2 regions of the Sinorhizobium sp. 22678 genome follow, and region 1 is predicted to be linked to the other one. Evidence: predicted binding sites of a transcription regulator. Region 1 holds the regulator's gene; the other holds the start of a gene.
What was found. The regulator PhoB, encoded in region 1, activates phosphate uptake and scavenging genes when phosphate is short. The targets are predictions, from matches to a motif close to TGTCATNNANCTGTCAT.

Region 1 (4,909 bases):
TCGCTGCCGATCGGCGTCGCCGCCTCCATCTATCTCGAGGAGTTCGCGCCGAAAAACCGGCTGACGGACCTGATCGAGGTGAACATCAACAACCTGGCGGCCGTACCTTCCATCGTCTACGGCCTCCTCGGGCTTGCCGTCTTCATCAACTTCGCGGGCATGCCGCGCTCGGCAGCACTCGTCGGCGCCTTCGTGCTGACGCTGATGACGCTACCGACGATCATCATCGCGACCCGGGCGGCCCTGAAGGCAGTGCCGCCGTCGATCCGCTCCGCCGCACTCGGCCTCGGCGCATCGAAGATGCAGACCATCTTCCATCACGTGCTGCCGCTTGCCATGCCCGGCATCCTGACCGGCACGATCATCGGCCTCGCCCATGCGCTGGGCGAAACGGCGCCGCTGCTTCTGATCGGCATGGTCGCCTTCGTGGTCGACTTTCCGGGGTCGCCGCTGGAGCCATCCACGGCGCTGCCGGTACAGATCTACATGTGGGCGAACGAGGCAGAACGTGCCTTCGTCGAGCGTACGTCCGGAGCGATCATCATTCTCCTGATCTTTCTCATCTTCATGAATCTCGGCGCAATTCTCTTGCGGCGTCGCTTTGAGCGTCGCTGGTAGTGGGGTAAGGACTATGAACATCATGTCGGAAGCTGCAGTCGAAAAGGCTCTTGAGCAGAAAATGAATACGGTGCCTTACAAGATGATCGGCAACGATGTGTCGGTCTATTACGGCGAAAAGCGTGCGCTCTTCGACGTCAACCTCAATATCCGCGAGAACACGGTCACGGCGCTGATCGGTCCGTCCGGTTGCGGCAAATCGACGTTTCTGCGCACTTTGAACCGCATGAACGACACGATCGAGAACTGCCGCGTCACGGGCAAGATCACGCTCGACGAGGACGATATCTACGATCCGTCGATCGACGTGGTGGAATTGCGTGCCCGCGTGGGCATGGTGTTCCAGAAACCCAATCCGTTCCCGAAGTCGATCTACGACAATGTCTCCTACGGCCCGCGCATCCATGGCCTGGCACGCACCAAGACCGAGCTCGACGAGGTCGTGGAAACGAGCCTGCAGAAGGCCGGGCTCTGGAACGAGGTGAAGGATCGGCTGCAGGAGCCGGGCACCGGGCTTTCCGGCGGCCAGCAGCAGCGCCTCTGCATCGCCCGCGCCGTTGCCGTCAGCCCGGAAGTCATTCTGATGGACGAGCCCTGCTCGGCGCTTGATCCGATCGCGACCGCGAAAGTCGAGGAACTCATCCACGAATTGCGGGCGAATTTCACGATCGTGATCGTCACCCACTCGATGCAGCAGGCGGCGCGCGTGTCGCAGCGCACGGCCATGTTCCATCTCGGCAATCTCGTCGAGGAGAACGATACCGATAAAATGTTCACCAACCCGGACGATCAGCGCACCCAGGACTACATCATGGGCCGCTTCGGCTGATGGCCGGAGAGGGGCGGAGTTTTTCCGTCCCTCCCGGTCAAGACCGAACGAGGCCCATTCAGAACAGCGCGTCCCCCGAGGAAACGAATATGTCTCACGCACACATCATGTCCGCCTTCGACGAAGAGTTGAAGTATCTCACGCGCCGCATCTCCGAGATGGGCGGTCTCGCCGAGCAGATGGTGGCGGACTCCGTCCGTGCGCTCGTCAATTCCGATCTCGCCCTGGCCCAGAAGGTGATCTCCGACGACACCATTCTGGACGACGCGGAACGGCAGATCGGCGAAAAGGCGATCGTCACCATTGCCAAACGCCAGCCCATGGCCTCGGATTTGCGGGAGATCATGGGTTCGATCCGCATCGCCGCGGACCTGGAGCGCGTGGGCGACCTCGGCAAGAACACCGCAAAGCGGGTGATTGCCGTGGCCGGTTCAGGCATACCGCGCAAGCTTGCGCGCGGCCTCGAACACCTGGCCGAGCTCGCGCTCGTTCAGTTGAAGGAAGTCCTGGACGTCTACGCGTCCCGTTCGCCGGAAAAGGCGAACAGCATTCGCGAACGCGATGAAGAGATCGATGCGATCTACACGTCCCTGTTCCGGGAACTGCTGACCTATATGATGGAAGATCCGCGCAACATCACGCCGTGCACGCATCTTCTCTTCTGCGCCAAGAACATCGAGCGTATCGGCGATCACGCGACCAATATCGCCGAAACGATCTACTATATGGCGACAGGCGCCCAGCCGCAGGGCGAACGGCCGAAGGACGACATGACGTCGACATTGGGTTCCGTGACGGACTGAGATCGCCCGGCATCCGGTGCCTATGCAGAATTGTTCCGGCCGCCTCGGTGCGGCCTACCACCGTGTGCGGCGGCATGACGGCTGTCGTGCGTAGGAAGGAGTCCTACTGAATGTTGCCGAAGATTGCCGTAGTCGAAGACGAGGAAGCCCTGAGCGTTCTCCTGCGCTACAATCTCGAGGCGGAAGGCTTCGAGGTCGATACGATCCTTCGCGGCGACGAGGCGGAGATCCGCCTGCAGGAGCGCCTGCCCGACCTTCTCATCCTCGATTGGATGCTGCCCGGGGTTTCCGGTATCGAGCTCTGCCGCAGGCTGCGCCAGCGGCCGGAAACGGAGCGCCTGCCGATCATCATGCTGACCGCGCGCGGCGAGGAAAGCGAGCGCGTGCGGGGCCTTGCCACCGGCGCCGACGATTACGTCGTCAAGCCCTTCTCGACGCCGGAACTGATGGCGAGGGTCAAGGCGATGCTCAGGCGCGCCAAGCCCGAGGTTCTGTCGACGCTCCTGCGCTGCGGCGATATCGAGCTCGACCGGGAGACGCACCGCGTCCACCGCCGCAGTCGCGAAGTGCGCCTCGGCCCGACGGAGTTCCGGCTGCTGGAATTTCTGATGTCCTCACCGGGGCGCGTCTTCTCCCGTTCACAGCTCCTGGACGGTGTCTGGGGACACGACATCTATGTCGACGAACGGACCGTGGACGTTCATGTCGGGCGGCTGCGCAAGGCACTGAACTTTTCCAACATGCCGGACGTCATCCGGACGGTGCGCGGCGCTGGCTATTCGCTGGAGAGCTGAGGCTGAAGGTCGCTGGCGCCCGTGCCGGCTTGCGGCATGGCAAAGAAAAAGGGGCCTTTCCGGCCCCGATTTTCGTCGTGCATCCAGAGCGGGATGAGCAAGGCGCCTCAGCGCATGCGCCGGCGCTCGGCGGAGGGCTGGTAGGCCAGCCGGGCATGGAAGGTGCAATAGGGAGAGGCTTCCGGGGAGTCGTTGCCGCAGAAGTGGAACTCTTCCTTGAGCGGGTCGCCGATCGGCCACTTGCAGGTGCGTTCGGTAAGCTCCGTGAGCTCCAGCCGCCGCGACATCGGCAGGACGATGTTCCTGTCGATCTGCAGCTCCTGGTCCATTTCCAGGCCGACTGCGAGCTCTTCCTTGAGCGCGGTCGCACCGGCCGTGCGGGTCACGGTGCGGGTTACGGAACGCGCAGCATAGTTCGGTGCGCGCGGGGCAGACGTCGCCCGTTTGGGCCGGGCTGCAGCGGTCGTGCTTCCGCCGGCCTTGGCGCGCCCGGGCAGGCTCAGCCGATGAACCTTTCCGATGACCGCGTTGCGGCTGACGCCGCCCAACTGCGCCGCGATCTGGCTGGCGCTCAAGCCCTCCGACCACAGCTTCTTCAGTTTCTCGACCCGCTCGTCAGTCCAGTTCATCTCTGCACTCCCCGTTCTCGGCGTTGGGATGGCGGAATCCGTCACCGCTCTCCGGGAAAACCCGAAGATTCAACGCGATAATACTTTTGGTGACTAGGTCCGCCGCATGCGTCTAGTAATTGAATGTTAACCTACCGGCAGGGTGACTCCGTGGCAAGAGTCGCCGGAATCGCGCCGAATCGATTTCGCGGTTTTCCCCAACTTGCTGTCGGAGCGTTGCATTTTTGCAAGTCCCAGAGTGCGATTTTTTCGCGCTTCGGAATCGGCATCCGCCAAGCGCCTGCAAACCTTGGTTTTGTTGACATCGCGGTGCGAAATGGGAATAGTGCCTGTCGCCGCCGCAAGGCGGCATTTTTGATTTTTATCGGGCCGAATGGTCCGTGCCGCCGGAATGAAGGAGAGCTCGACATGGCCGCAACCACGCCGCTTTACGACACCTATCTGCGCGCGCCGTTGCGTTTCGAGCGAGGTGAAGGCGTTTGGCTGATCGCCGAAGACGGCACGCGCTATCTCGATTTCGCTGCCGGTGTCGCGGTGAACTCGCTCGGCCATGCCCATCCTCATCTCGTCGAGGCGCTGAAGGCGCAGGCCGACAAGGTCTGGCATCTGTCCAATCTCTACGAGATTTCGGGGCAGGAAAGCCTTGCCCGGAGGCTGACCCAGGTGACCTTCGCCGATCGGGTGTTCTTCACCAATTCCGGTGCGGAAGCGCTCGAATGTGCGATCAAGACGGCGCGGCGCTATCATTTCGCCAAGGGACACGTCGAGAAGTTCCACGTCATCACCTTCGAAGGTGCTTTCCACGGCCGCACGCTCGCAACGATCGCCGCCGGCGGACAGCAGAAATACATCGAGGGCTTCGGGCCGAAGGCGCCGGGCTTCTATCAGGTCCCCTTCGGCGATATCGCGGCGGTCAAGAACGCGATCAATGAAGAAACCGCGGCGATCCTCGTCGAGCCGATCCAGGGCGAGGGCGGCATTCGGTCGGCATCGAAGGAATTCATGCAGGGGCTGCGCGAACTTTGCGACGAGTTCGGCCTGCTTCTGATCCTCGACGAGGTCCAGTCCGGTGTCGGCCGGACCGGCAAGCTCTTCGCTCATGAATGGGCGGGCATCAAACCGGATATCATGGCCGTAGCCAAGGGCATCGGCGGCGGCTTCCCGCTCGGCGCTTGCCTCGCGACGGAAGCGGCGGCCGCCGGCATGGTGGCGGGCACGCACGGTTCGACCTATGGC
Region 2 (4,909 bases), on a different contig from region 1:
AGCCCGATGTCGGCGGAAGCGACGGTCGTGCGCAACTATCTCGACTGGCTGCTGGGCCTGCCCTGGGGCAAGAAGTCGAAGATCAAGACCGATCTGAACCATGCCGAAAAGGTGCTGGATACCGATCACTTCGGTCTGGACAAGGTAAAGGAACGCATCGTCGAATATCTGGCGGTGCAGGCCCGTTCGTCCAAGATCAAGGGGCCGATCCTGTGCCTCGTCGGCCCTCCCGGCGTCGGCAAGACGTCGCTCGCCAAGTCGATCGCAAAGGCGACCGGCCGCGAATATATCCGCATGGCGCTGGGCGGCGTTCGGGACGAGGCCGAAATTCGCGGCCATCGGCGGACCTATATCGGCTCCATGCCGGGTAAGGTCGTCCAGTCGATGAAGAAGGCGAAGAAGTCCAACCCGCTCTTCCTGCTCGACGAGATCGACAAGATGGGCCAGGACTTCCGTGGCGATCCGTCTTCGGCGCTTCTGGAGGTGCTCGATCCGGAACAGAACTCGACGTTCATGGATCACTACCTGGAGGTGGAATACGACCTCTCCAACGTGATGTTCATCACCACGGCGAACACGCTCAACATTCCGCCGCCGCTGATGGACCGCATGGAAGTCATCCGCATTGCCGGCTATACCGAAGACGAAAAGCGGGAGATTGCTAAGCGGCACCTGCTGCCGAAGGCGATCCGCGACCATGCGCTCCAGACGAACGAGTTCTCCGTCACGGATGGCGCTCTTATGGCGGTCATCCAGAACTACACGCGAGAAGCGGGCGTCCGCAACTTCGAGCGCGAGCTGATGAAGCTGGCGCGCAAGGCGGTGACGGAGATCCTCAAGGGCAAGACCAAGAAGGTCGAAGTGACGGCCGAGAACATCCACGACTATCTCGGTGTGCCGCGCTTCCGCCACGGCGAAGCCGAGCGTGACGATCAGGTCGGGGTGGTCACCGGTCTTGCCTGGACTGAGGTCGGCGGCGAACTGCTGACGATCGAAGGCGTGATGATGCCCGGCAAGGGCCGCATGACGGTTACCGGCAACCTGCGTGACGTGATGAAGGAATCCATTTCGGCGGCGGCATCCTATGTCCGCTCGCGCGCGATCGATTTCGGCATCGAGCCGCCGCTGTTCGACAAGCGCGACATTCACGTCCACGTGCCGGAGGGCGCGACCCCGAAGGACGGCCCGTCGGCCGGTGTCGCCATGGCGACGGCGATCGTGTCGGTGATGACCGGTATCCCCATCTCCAAGGACGTGGCGATGACCGGTGAAATCACCCTGCGTGGACGCGTGCTGCCGATCGGCGGTTTGAAGGAGAAGTTGCTGGCGGCTCTGCGTGGCGGCATCAAGAAGGTGCTGATCCCCGAGGAGAACGCCAAGGACCTCGCCGACATCCCAGACAACGTCAAGAACAGCCTCGAAATCATCCCCGTTTCGCGGATGGGCGAGGTGATCGAGCACGCGTTGCTGCGGCTTCCGGAGCCCATCGAATGGGACCCGGCAAGCCAGCCGGCCGCCCTGCCGTCCGTTGATTCGCAGGACGAAGCGGGCACTTCGATTGCCCACTGAGGCAGTGCAGATAGGGTGACAAGTGTGTCCCGCTTGCGCCCTTCGGCCAGAAAAACAAGGAAGACCGGCGTTCTGCCGGTCTTTTTTGTTGTAAAAGCACGCTGCAACCCTTGCATTCCAAGGGATTAGGCGCAATTGGGAATGGCAAGACGTGGGCATTGCTTTCGCAGCCCCGCCTTAAGAAGACAGTCGTTTCGAACCAGCATGAAAGGGGTGGAAACATGAACAAAAATGAGCTCGTGGCTGCCGTAGCCGACAAGGCCGGACTCTCGAAGGCAGATGCGTCTTCTGCCGTTGATGCAGTTTTTGAGACCATTCAGGGCGAACTGAAGAACGGCGGCGACATCCGCCTCGTCGGATTCGGCAATTTCTCCGTATCGCGCCGCGAAGCCAGCAAGGGCCGCAACCCGTCGACGGGTGCGGAAGTTGACATCCCGGCACGCAACGTGCCGAAGTTCACGGCCGGCAAGGGCCTCAAGGACGCCGTCAACTAATTTACCGATGGAGCGGCGGGTGCCTCCGTCCGCTACTGGTTCATGTTCCATCTGTCGCGATACCGCCCAGGCGGCATTCGGCAGGTTGATTGGGGCCCGGGTCATCCGGGCCTCTTTTCATTCCGGCTTTCCCTGTCATCCGGCTGTTACAGGACAGTTGCAAAAGCCTCCCGTCCGACGTTTTCGGACGCACGCGGTAGCGCAACGGCGTGCCGCGACAAGGAGGGACAGATGAAAGCAATTTCCATCACCACGGCATTGGCCGCGGCACTTGCCGCATCGACGGCATCGGTCGTTCAGGCCGAACAGGTATTCAATCGCATCGCATCCTTTGCGGTGGCCACGAATTTGCCCGAGGGAGCCGAGCGGAACGCCCCGACATCGGCCGAAATCATCACCGCAAGCGAAGACGGCAATACGCTGATCTATTCCGACAGTCCCGGCAAACGCATTGGTTTCATCGACATCACCGACGCCAGGGCGCCTGAGGCAGGCGGTATCGTCTCGTTCGACGGGGAGCCGACTTCGGTTGCGGTAGCCGGTGCCAAAGCGCTCGTTGCCGTCAACACGAGCGAAAGCTTTACCAATCCGTCCGGCGTGCTCGCCGTGGTCGACATTGCCGGCAGGGAGGTGGATGCCACCTGCGATCTCGGTGGCCAGCCGGACTCGGTGGCCGTGAACAAGGATCGGACGCTTGCCGCAATCGCGATCGAGAACGAGCGCGACGAGGACGTCAATGACGGGCAGATCCCTCAGATGCCTGCAGGAGATCTCGTGATCCTGTCGCTGAAGGACGGGGCGGCCGATTGCGCGACCATCAGGCATGTGACGCTGACCGGTCTCGCCGAGGTCGCCGGCGACGATCCCGAGCCGGAATTCGTAGCCTTCAACGGCAGGGACGAGATTGCGCTCACCCTCCAGGAGAACAACCACATCGTCATCATCGACGGTAAGTCCGCAACCGTGAAGACGCATTTCCCTGCGGGCACGGTCGAGCTCCAAGGTATTGACACAAAGCGCGACGGCTCCATCGCCTTTACCGGCGAGCAGGCGGGCCGCAAGCGCGAGCCCGATGCGATCAAGTGGCTCGACGACGATCGCCTGGTCGTCGCCAATGAGGGCGATTATGAGGGCGGGAGCCGCGGCTTCACGATCTTCGACACGACCGGGAAGGTCCTCTACGAGTCGGGAGCAGGCTTCGAACACGCTATCGCGTCGATCGGCCACTATCCGGAAAAGCGTTCTTCGGCGAAGGGCGTCGAGCCGGAAGGGCTGGAAATGGAGCAATTCGGCGAAGACAAGCTTTTCTTCGTTCTTTCCGAACGGGCCTCGATCGTCGGCGTCTACAAGGATACGGGCGGCGAACCGGAGCTCGTGCAGCTTCTGCCCTCCGGCGTTTCCCCCGAGGGCGCTGTCGCCATCCCCGGGCGCAACCTGTTTGCGACCGCCAACGAGGTCGATCTCGTCGAAGACGGCGGGGCGCGGGCGCATGTCATGATCTACGAGCGCGGGGAAGGGGAGGCTGCCTATCCGCAGATCCGTTCCGTGGAGAAGGACGGGCTACCCATCGGCTTCGGGGCGCTTTCCGGCCTTGCCGCTGCCGACAAGCCCGGCTTCCTGCATGCGGTCAATGATTCAGTCTATTCGTCGCAGCCGACCATCTTCACGATCGACGCTACGCAGAAGCCCGCTTTGATCACGGAAGCCCTGCCGGTCACCCGTGACGGCGCTCCCGCCCAGAAGCTCGACGTCGAAGGCATCGCCAATGACGGCGAAGGCGGCTTCTGGCTCGCTTCGGAAGGCAACTCCGACAAGCTCTACAGCCATGCGCTGCTGCATGTGAACAGGAAGGGCGAGATCAAGCAGGAGATCGCACTACCGGAGGAGTTGCGCGCCAGCGAGATCCGCTACGGCTTCGAAGGCATAGCGGTCGTGGGCGAAGGGGACGATCAGGTTCTCTGGATGGCTGTGCAGCGCGAATGGAAGGATGACGAGAAGGGCTTCGTCAAGCTCGTCTCCTACAAGCCGTCGAGCAAGGAATGGGGCGCCGTGCGCTATCCGCTTGAAAAGGCGGAGGAAGGCTGGGTCGGCCTGTCGGAAATTTCCGTTCATGGAGCCTACGCCTATATTCTCGAGCGTGACAATCTGGTCGGCGAAGCCGCCAAGCTCAAGAAGCTCTACCGCGTCGCGCTCGCGGACCTGAAACCCGCGGCACTCGGCGGGGCACTGCCTGTGGTGAACAAGGAAGAGGTGCGCGACCTCATTCCGGACCTGCAGTCGCTGAACGGTTATGTCGTCGACAAGGTCGAAGGCTTTGCAATCGACGCGGCCGGCAACGGTTATGTCGTCACCGACAATGACGGCGTCGACGACTCCTCCGGCGAAACGCTGTTCTTCTCCATAGGCGCGATGGACGCCATGTAAGCGTCCGATACGGAGAAAACGAAAGAGGCCGGGACATGATGTCCCGGCCTCCTGATTCTTGACACGGCGCTCAGCGCCCGACGGCAATCTCCGTGGCTTCCGCTTCTTCCTTGCGCTTGCGGATATCATCGGTTTTCTCGACGAGTTTGCTGACGATATCGTACAACTGGTCCAGTTGCTCGTCATCGAGCGCCGAAAAGATCTCTTCGATGAGCTGTTTGCGCGGATGTTCTGCAGCCTGAAGAACGGCCCGGCCGGTCTCTGTTATGGAGACGATCTTTGCGCGGCGATCCTCGGGGTCGGGTTTTCTCATGACCAGACGGTCGCGTTCCAGTCCGTCGATCGCCTCGGTCACTGTTCGCGGAGCGAAATTCAGCGCACAGGCTATGTCGGTAGACCGACAGGGTCCGAGCTTGCTCAGG

Region 2: the regulator PhoB is predicted to act here: its motif matches at 2,197-2,213, upstream of ACTJKL_RS26670 (esterase-like activity of phytase family protein).

What each region holds. Positions count from the first base shown of each region.
Region 1 covers NZ_JBQEMS010000021.1:70,795-75,703, forward strand. Annotated here, with positions in the region: gene pstA (phosphate ABC transporter permease PstA) at 1-618, shown strand, start outside; gene pstB (phosphate ABC transporter ATP-binding protein PstB) at 632-1,447, shown strand; gene phoU (phosphate signaling complex protein PhoU) at 1,537-2,250, shown strand; gene phoB (phosphate regulon transcriptional regulator PhoB) at 2,361-3,044, shown strand; gene ACTJKL_RS25035 (GcrA family cell cycle regulator) at 3,152-3,673, opposite strand; gene ACTJKL_RS25040 (aspartate aminotransferase family protein) at 4,082-4,909, shown strand, end outside.
Region 2 covers NZ_JBQEMS010000025.1:42,027-46,935, forward strand. Annotated here, with positions in the region: gene lon (endopeptidase La) at 1-1,569, shown strand, start outside; gene hupB (DNA-binding protein HupB) at 1,791-2,063, shown strand; gene ACTJKL_RS26670 (esterase-like activity of phytase family protein) at 2,295-4,487, shown strand; gene ACTJKL_RS26675 (MarR family winged helix-turn-helix transcriptional regulator) at 4,558-4,909, opposite strand, start outside.